DNA from 2 places in the Pseudoalteromonas carrageenovora IAM 12662 genome. Region 2 is predicted to be linked to the other one. Evidence: predicted binding sites of a transcription regulator. Region 2 holds the regulator's gene; the other holds the start of a gene.

Region 1 (3,963 bases), 1.5 Mb from region 2:
AGTGCTTTTTTGTCTGAATATAAATCGTTAGAAGTATGAGTATTAAATAAAGACCCAGTTGCTACCAGGGGCTCTACAACGGGCTCTGGGTACATAGGTGCATAGTACGGATCGTCTTGTACTACTTCACTATTTTGCGTAGACATACAGCCACTTAAAAATAAAGCACCTGCTGAAATAAATAAAATTTTACGCATAAAAGTCCCCTTACTCTTTAAAGCTGTTGATTAATGTAACTCATCATTTCGTCAACGGCCGAGATAACCTTGGAGTTCATCTCGTAAATACGCTGCGTTTCAATTAGGTTTACCAGCTCTTCGGTTACATTTACATTTGATGTTTCAAGTGAACCTTGAATAATACTTCCAAGTCCTTCAACTCCCGGGTTACCTTGTACCGGTGCACCACTAACAGCAGTCTCGGTGTAAAGGTTTTGCCCAATTGGTTCAAGGCCTGATGGATTAATAAAGTCACTAATTGTTAACTGCCCAATAACCACGTTATCAGCTTGACCTGCAACACGTACCGACACTTCGCCATCTTGTGAAACGGTTATTGATTGTGCGTCATCTGGTACATTCATTTCGGGCTGAATTACGTAGCCAGCTCCAGAGGTTACAATTCGTCCATCGCCATCAGTTGTAAATTGGCCATTGCGTGAGTAGGCAATATTGCCATCTGGCTGAAGTACTTCAAAAAAACCTTCGCCAGAAATCATCCAATCTAAAGAGTTCTCGGTAGTTAACATATTACCTTGAGTAAACTCTTTTTGGTTGGCAACCACCTTAGCACCCGCACCTAACATTAAACCTGACGGCATTTCGGTATCTTGCGATGAACGACCACCCGGCTGATTAATATTTTGATAGAGTAAATCTTCAAATATAGCGCGGCTTTTTTTGTAACCTACGGTGCTGGCATTCGCTAAGTTATTTGAAATAACCGATATATCGGTTTGTTGAGCGTCTAGCCCTGTTTTACTGATCCACAATGCTGGATTCATAATTATGCCCTCATTTTAAAGTTAAACTATGCGCATGAGCTGATCTTGACGTTCGTCAATTTCTTCAGCTGTTTTCATTAGTTTTACTTGTAATTCAAATTGACGCTGGTGACTTATCATGTCGACCATTTCGTGAACAGGGTTCACATTAGACATTTCAAGCGAACCACTTAATACTTTTACATTTGCAGAGGTGTCAACAGCTTGCCCTGCTACAGGCCTAAATAAGCCATCGTTACCTTTTTCAAGTTGCGAGCTGTTAGCTTCTACAACTCTTAGCGTGTCCACTTCTTCTAAGAAGTTAGCCGGTGCACCCTGCGGGCGTACTTGAATGGCACCATCTTCACTAAAACCAATTTTTTCGACCGGTACAGGTAAAATAACAGGGCCACCCTCGCCAATTACTTGACGACCATGACTTGTTACTAACATGCCTTGCGCTGTGATATTAAGCGTACCTACTTTTGTGTAAGCTTCGTTGCCCGATGCATCCTGTACTGCAAGCCAAGCGTTATCGCTCATCGCAATATCTAAATCGCGTCCGGTTTGTATTATGCCACCCGATACCATGTTTGAGCCTGGGCGCTCTTGCATTGAAAATACACGTGTCGGCAAACCTTCGCCAAACGCTTGCATAGAGCGCGCCTGAGCAAAGTCAGCTTTAAAGCCAGTTGTATTTGCATTCGCCAAATTATTGGCTTTGAGCGCAAGCCCCTGCAGGCTTTGCTTAGCGCCAGAGGCGGCAATGTAGACCATTTTGTCCATAGTATCGACTCACATAAAAATCTCTGAGTTGATAAATGCAAAATAGATGCCAGATTAAAATTGACGCAATAAACAGGAAGGTTTTATACAGGAGATCATAAAAAAGGCTGCAAAAATGCAGCCTATTTGAATTAAATTTAACTTATCGAATCTGCAAAATGCTTTGCTGAATGGTTGAGTTAACTTCAAGCGCACGTGAGTTGGCCTGATAATTTCGTTGGGCTGTAATCAAATCTACAAGTTCGTTTGTCAAATTTGTATTTGATTGCTCAAGTGCAGAGGAGTTAATACTACCAAAAGTACCTGATCCTGCTTCACCTGCAACAGGCTCTCCAGAGTCAATACTTTGCTTCCAACTTGTATCGCCTACTTGCGATAAACCTTGTGAATTAGGGAAGCGAACCATAGCAACTTGACCTAGGTAAGTTGAATCGCCATTACTGTATGAAGCAACAAGTTTACCATCGGTGCCAATATCGATCCCGGCTAAACGACCTACTGTTGAGCCATCTTGATCAAGTGCTTTTACTTCAAAACCACTCGAGTACTGAGTAGGAATACGACCAGCTGTGTTATTTTCATCACGCCAGTTCAGCTCAATACCTGTGCTAGGAAATGTTGCACCGTTATCAAGCATGGTAGATAGCCCAGTGCCTGCACCTGCTGGTAGGTTTATTTCGTCAAACGTTGTTAAGTTCGTGTTAGCTACACCGTCTGTTGTAGACGGCAAACCGCTTGAGTCGAAACCTAGTGTAGTGATAGGTGTATATGGCGTTGTAGTTTGTTCTGCGCCCGTTGTACCATCAACTACTTTACCATCAAGAGTGGCATATACTTCCCAGCTGTTGTCTGTGCCACCAGAAGCCGCATCTTCTTCTTTAACAAAGAAGTATTGTAAAATATGTGGCTCACCTAATGAATCATATACAGTTGTTGATGTTGAAGAGTTGTACGTACCATTTGATGTAGGGTCAAAATCTATACCCGTTGGATCTGCAGTTGCATCCAAGTTAAAAGATAGATATACATTTTCTGTTGCTCGAGGAGAACCCGACGAATCCGGAATTTGTACTGGGTTAGTTGTACTTAAACTCACAGAGGTAGTATCACCTGTTGATGAATCAACTGGAAAGGCTTGTAAATAATTACCTTTAGCATCTACCATAAAATTATCTTGGTTAAGCTTAAATGCACCCGCACGTGTGTATGTTAAATCTTGCGATGAAATATCATCAGTCATTGCAAAATAACCTTCACCCGTAATCGCTAAGTCTAATGAGTTATTAGTAAACTGTAACGACCCCTGATGAAACTGTTGTGCAACCATAGTGGTTTGTACACCATCACCATTTTTAGTTTTACCTGCACTAAATACTGATGATGCATATACATCAGCAAACTCAGCACGTGACTCTTTAAAGCCCGTTGTATTAACGTTTGCAATATTATTTGCTGTTACGTCTAAATCTTTTTGTGCGGCAGCAAGGCCGGTTAATGCAATATTGAAGCTCATAATTCACCTCTAACCTTTAAATATGTGGCCTGCTGGCAGGCAAAAAATACTAAATTTTATTATGCGATTTCTGCAACATCTGTCAGTCTAACCGCGCCTTCTTTAGTGTTAATAATAATGCCGCTTGAGCCATTTATATTAACGCTTTCAATGTTCTTAAATGTCGCTATTGGTAAGCTTGAAAATTCACCGTCGGTACTTCCTTCAGCTGATACAGTGTATTCACCTTCAGGTAAGCGCTCACCGTCTTCGTTGGTACCATCCCAAGTAAAACGAACCGCTCCAGCAGGCTGAGAGCCCATATCAATTGTTTTCACTAATTGACCTGACGCATCAGTTACCTTAATTTTTAAATTATCAACCGCGGCTTCTGCAACTGCAGACCCTTTAGCATCACCTGTTTCGTTTAAATCTAAACTGTTAGATTCTAATAGCGCCTGCTTACCTACAAGTGTTGAAGCTTGCAAAGCAGAGTTAGAAGTCATTGATGAAGCTAAAGATTCAAAGTTTGTGTTTAAATCAGTAATGCCTTGCGCCATCGTAAAATTAGTCATTTGTGCAATCATTTGATCATTATCCGCAGGGTTACTGGGATCTTGATACGATAATTGCTGAGTTAACAAAGAGAAAAAGTCTTCTTGCGTTAACGCGTCACTTTCCTCATCAGCTGTTGCTACTTGGG
Region 2 (3,963 bases):
TATGACCAATAAAATTTCTAAAATACTTATAATTCCAACTCTTCTACTTGCTTTTAATGGCTATGCAGCAGAACAAGAAGCTTCTCCTGCTGCCAATCAAATTTCAATTAGCGCTGACAAACAAGAAGGCCAGTTAAAAGCTAATGTAGGGATTTTTGAAAAAAACGTAGAGATTATTCACGGTAATCGTCGTATTACAGCTGACCGATTAGAAGTACACAAACGCGAAGATTTAGGTGATAACAAGCAATTACTAATAGCAACAGGTAGCCCAGCTTATTTTGAAGAAAAACAAGCTGACGGCACAGTAATGAGCGCCAGTGCAAACGAAGTACGCTACGATGTTGCTAAGCGATTTTTAACGCTAGTTGGCGATGCTGAGGTCGCTCAAGCGGGGCAAAAAATCAATGCAAAAAGTATTACATACGACATGCAACAGCAATTAATTAGCGCCGAAAAAGATGAAAACTCTACCGATCGCGTTCACACTATTTTAGTGCCTGTTGAGCCTAAAAAAGTAAAAAAAAGTGACAAAGGCCAGCCATGAGTACATTAAAAGCAGAGCTATTAGCAAAAAGCTATAAAGGCCGTGAAGTAGTAAAAAATGTTGGTCTAGAAGTCAAAGCTGGCAGTATTGTTGGATTGCTTGGGCCTAACGGCGCAGGTAAAACCACTACATTTTATATGATAGTGGGCCTTGTACCGAGTGATAAAGGCAAAATTTCTATTGATGAGAACGATATTACTCTTTTACCTATGCATAGTCGTGCTAGATTAGGCATAGGCTACTTACCACAAGAGTCATCAATTTTTAGAAAACTTACCGTTTATCAAAATTTAATGGCTATTTTAGAAACGCGGAAAGAGCTTAACAAAAAAGCAAGAGAAGATACGCTTAACAACTTGTTAGATGAATTTAGTATTCAACATATTCGAGACAGCCAAGGTATGGCTTTATCGGGTGGTGAGCGACGCCGCGTAGAAATTGCACGCGCACTAGCTGCTAATCCTAAATTTATATTGCTCGACGAACCCTTTGCAGGTGTAGACCCTATATCGGTGTTAGATATAAAGAAAATAATAGAACATCTTAAAAATCGTGGGATTGGTGTATTAATTACCGATCATAACGTAAGAGAAACCCTTGATGTTTGTGAAAAAGCCTACATTGTTTCTCATGGAGAGTTAATCGCTTCTGGTACACCAGAGCACGTATTAAATGATAAAACGGTACGCGATGTTTATTTAGGCGAGCAATTTAGGCTGTAACATTTACGCCATGTCTTTAAGCATCTGCTAGTATTAATTATAACAACATAAAAGGATTGTTAGAGATACATGAGGCAATCATTACAGCTGCGCATGGGCCAGCAACTTACAATGACTCCACAACTGCAACAAGCAATTCGTTTGTTGCAACTCAGTACATTGGATCTCCAGCAAGAAATACAAGAAGCGCTTGATAGCAATCCGCTTCTAGAAGTAGATGAACAAGATTACACGGAAGAATCAGCTGGCAAAAACGAGCAAAAAGCAGATAACGATGAATTAACCGTAAGTGCTAATGCCGACGAAAAACCAAGCGAGTACGAGCAAGACAGTGGTGAAGCACTTACTAAAGACACAGTAAGTGACGAAATGGCTATGGATGTAAGCTGGGATGAGTACATGAGCGCAGCTCCTGCTTCATCATCAGGCCCTATGCCAGAAGATGAGTCTATTTACCAAGGTGCTTCAACCGAAACTCTTCACGAATACCTAATGTGGCAATTACAGCTCACGCCGTTTAGCCCTACTGATGAAGCAATTGCAATAGCGATTGTTGAAGCAGTCGATGACTCAGGTATATTAACGCTAAGCTGTGAAGATATTTTAGAAAGCTTTAATCAAGAGAACGACGACGAGGGCGAAGTTGAACTTGATGAAATAGAAGCCGTTTTAAAACGTATTCAGTTGTTTGATCCGGTGGGTATAGCAGCTCGTAGCTTACAAGAGTGTTTGTGTATTCAGCTAAATCAGTTTGATAAAGATACGCCTTTTATCAATGAAACAAAGATGATTTTAACCGATCATATTGATCTATTAGCGGCTCGCGACTATCGTACATTAATGAAGAAAACTAAGCTCAAAGAAGACGAGCTTAAAGAAGTAATGACGTTAATTCACACTCTAAACCCTAAGCCAGCAGATACTATTGTAAGGGAAGAATCAGAGTATGTGATCCCCGATGTATCAGTTAAAAAAATAAAAGGCCGTTGGGTAGTTGAGCTAAACCCAGATAGCATGCCTAAGATACGTGTTAATAGCCAATATGCAGCTATGTCACGAACAGTTAAATCTAGTGGTGATAGTCAATTTATTCGCTCTCATTTACAAGAAGCTAAATGGTTTATAAAGAGCCTAGAGAGTAGAAACGACACACTACTAAAAGTAACTAATTGTATTGTTAAGCAACAACAGGGCTTTTTTGAACACGGTCCAGAAGCCATGAAACCTATGGTTTTAAACGATGTTGCTGAAATGGTAGAGATGCACGAGTCGACTATTTCGCGTGTAACTACTCAAAAGTATATGCACACGCCACGTGGTATATTTGAGCTTAAATACTTTTTCTCAAGCCACGTAAGCACCGAAAATGGTGGTGAGTGTTCATCTACAGCAATACGCGCTTTGATTAAAAAACTGATTGCCGCAGAAAACTCAGCAAAACCATTGAGTGATAGTAAAATTGCGGATATATTGGCTGAGCAAGGAATTAAAGTAGCTAGACGCACAATCGCAAAATACCGCGAATCTCTGGCTATTCCACCGTCTAATCAACGAAAGAGTTTGATATAAGACGCAAAACAAAGAGGAAAACGCTTATGCAACTAAACTTAACTGGTCGTCATGTAGATGTTACTGATTCATTAAGAGACTACGTAAATAATAAATTTGCAAAGCTAGAAAGGCATTCTGATCATATAAACAATGTTCATGTCATTCTCGATGTAGAAAAACTTAACCAAAAAGCTGAAGCTACAATCCATGTAAGTGGTGCAGAGTTATTTGCATCTACCGAACATCAAGACATGTATGCTGCCATAGACTCGTTGATTGACAAGCTCGATCGTCAAGTTATTAAACACAAAGAGAAGCTTGCTCGACACTAATATGATGAAATTAAGCTCACTTATATGCCAGGACTGCAGCAAAGCTGCGGTCCTTTTTAATAGCAAAAAAAGAATTTTAGAGTTTATTAGCGAACTCGCTCATGAAAAGCTTCCTTATCTTTCTCAGCAAGATATTTTGTGTGCTCTAATGAATAGAGAGAAGCTTGGTAGCACAGGCATAGGCCGTGGTATTGCAATTCCTCATGGAAGAATGAGTGGCGCAGAAGAGCCATTAGCAATAGTGCTTGTAAGCGAGACAGCCATAAATTTTGATGCGATTGATAACCGCCCTGTTGATATATTTGTTGCACTCATCGTACCAGATGGTGATAACCAACAGCACCTAAAGACTCTCGCAACCATAGCTGATAAACTAAATGACAAAGAATTTTGTAAACAGTTACGCTGTGCAAAATCCGATGCTGAGCTTTACCAAGTTATTGTTAATCAATCGTAGTTTAAAAGGGTGATAAATGGAGTTAATTATCATAAGTGGCCGCTCTGGTTCTGGGAAGTCGGTTGCTTTACGCGTTGTAGAAGATTTAGGTTATTATTGCGTAGATAACATTCCAGTAAACCTACTGCCTTCTTTAGTGCGAAGCGTATCGGATACCTACGATAAAATTGCTGTAAGCATAGATGTGCGTAACATCCCTAAAGAGCAAGATGAGTTTAACGATATTCTTGAATACCTCCCGGGCTTTGCAAATCCCACTTTATTTTATTTAGATAGTGACGATCAAACTCTGATCAAACGCTTTTCTGAAACACGCCGATTACACCCGCTTTCTATTGACTCGTTACCACTTGA

What was found. Region 2 encodes sigma-54, which starts transcription at its own class of promoters, with help from an activator protein. Its sites were predicted from a motif close to GTTGGCACGNNNNTNGNNT; they were not measured.
Region 1: a site for sigma-54 is predicted at 1,804-1,822, ahead of flgF (flagellar basal-body rod protein FlgF). Genes of this name have one in related genera too.

Annotation. Positions count from the first base shown of each region.
Region 1 is NZ_LT965928.1:2,692,069-2,696,031, forward strand. Features, by position in the region: gene flgH (flagellar basal body L-ring protein FlgH) at 1-197, opposite strand, end outside; gene flgG (flagellar basal-body rod protein FlgG) at 215-1,003, opposite strand; gene flgF (flagellar basal-body rod protein FlgF) at 1,025-1,768, opposite strand; gene flgE (flagellar hook protein FlgE) at 1,911-3,281, opposite strand; gene ALFOR1_RS12235 (flagellar hook assembly protein FlgD) at 3,341-3,963, opposite strand, start outside.
Region 2 is NZ_LT965928.1:591,941-595,903, reverse strand. Features, by position in the region: gene lptC (LPS export ABC transporter periplasmic protein LptC) at 1-12, shown strand, start outside; gene lptA (lipopolysaccharide transport periplasmic protein LptA) at 2-547, shown strand; gene lptB (LPS export ABC transporter ATP-binding protein) at 544-1,269, shown strand; gene ALFOR1_RS02765 (RNA polymerase factor sigma-54) at 1,339-2,838, shown strand; gene hpf (ribosome hibernation promoting factor) at 2,865-3,152, shown strand; gene ALFOR1_RS02755 (PTS sugar transporter subunit IIA) at 3,157-3,609, shown strand; gene rapZ (RNase adapter RapZ) at 3,626-3,963, shown strand, end outside.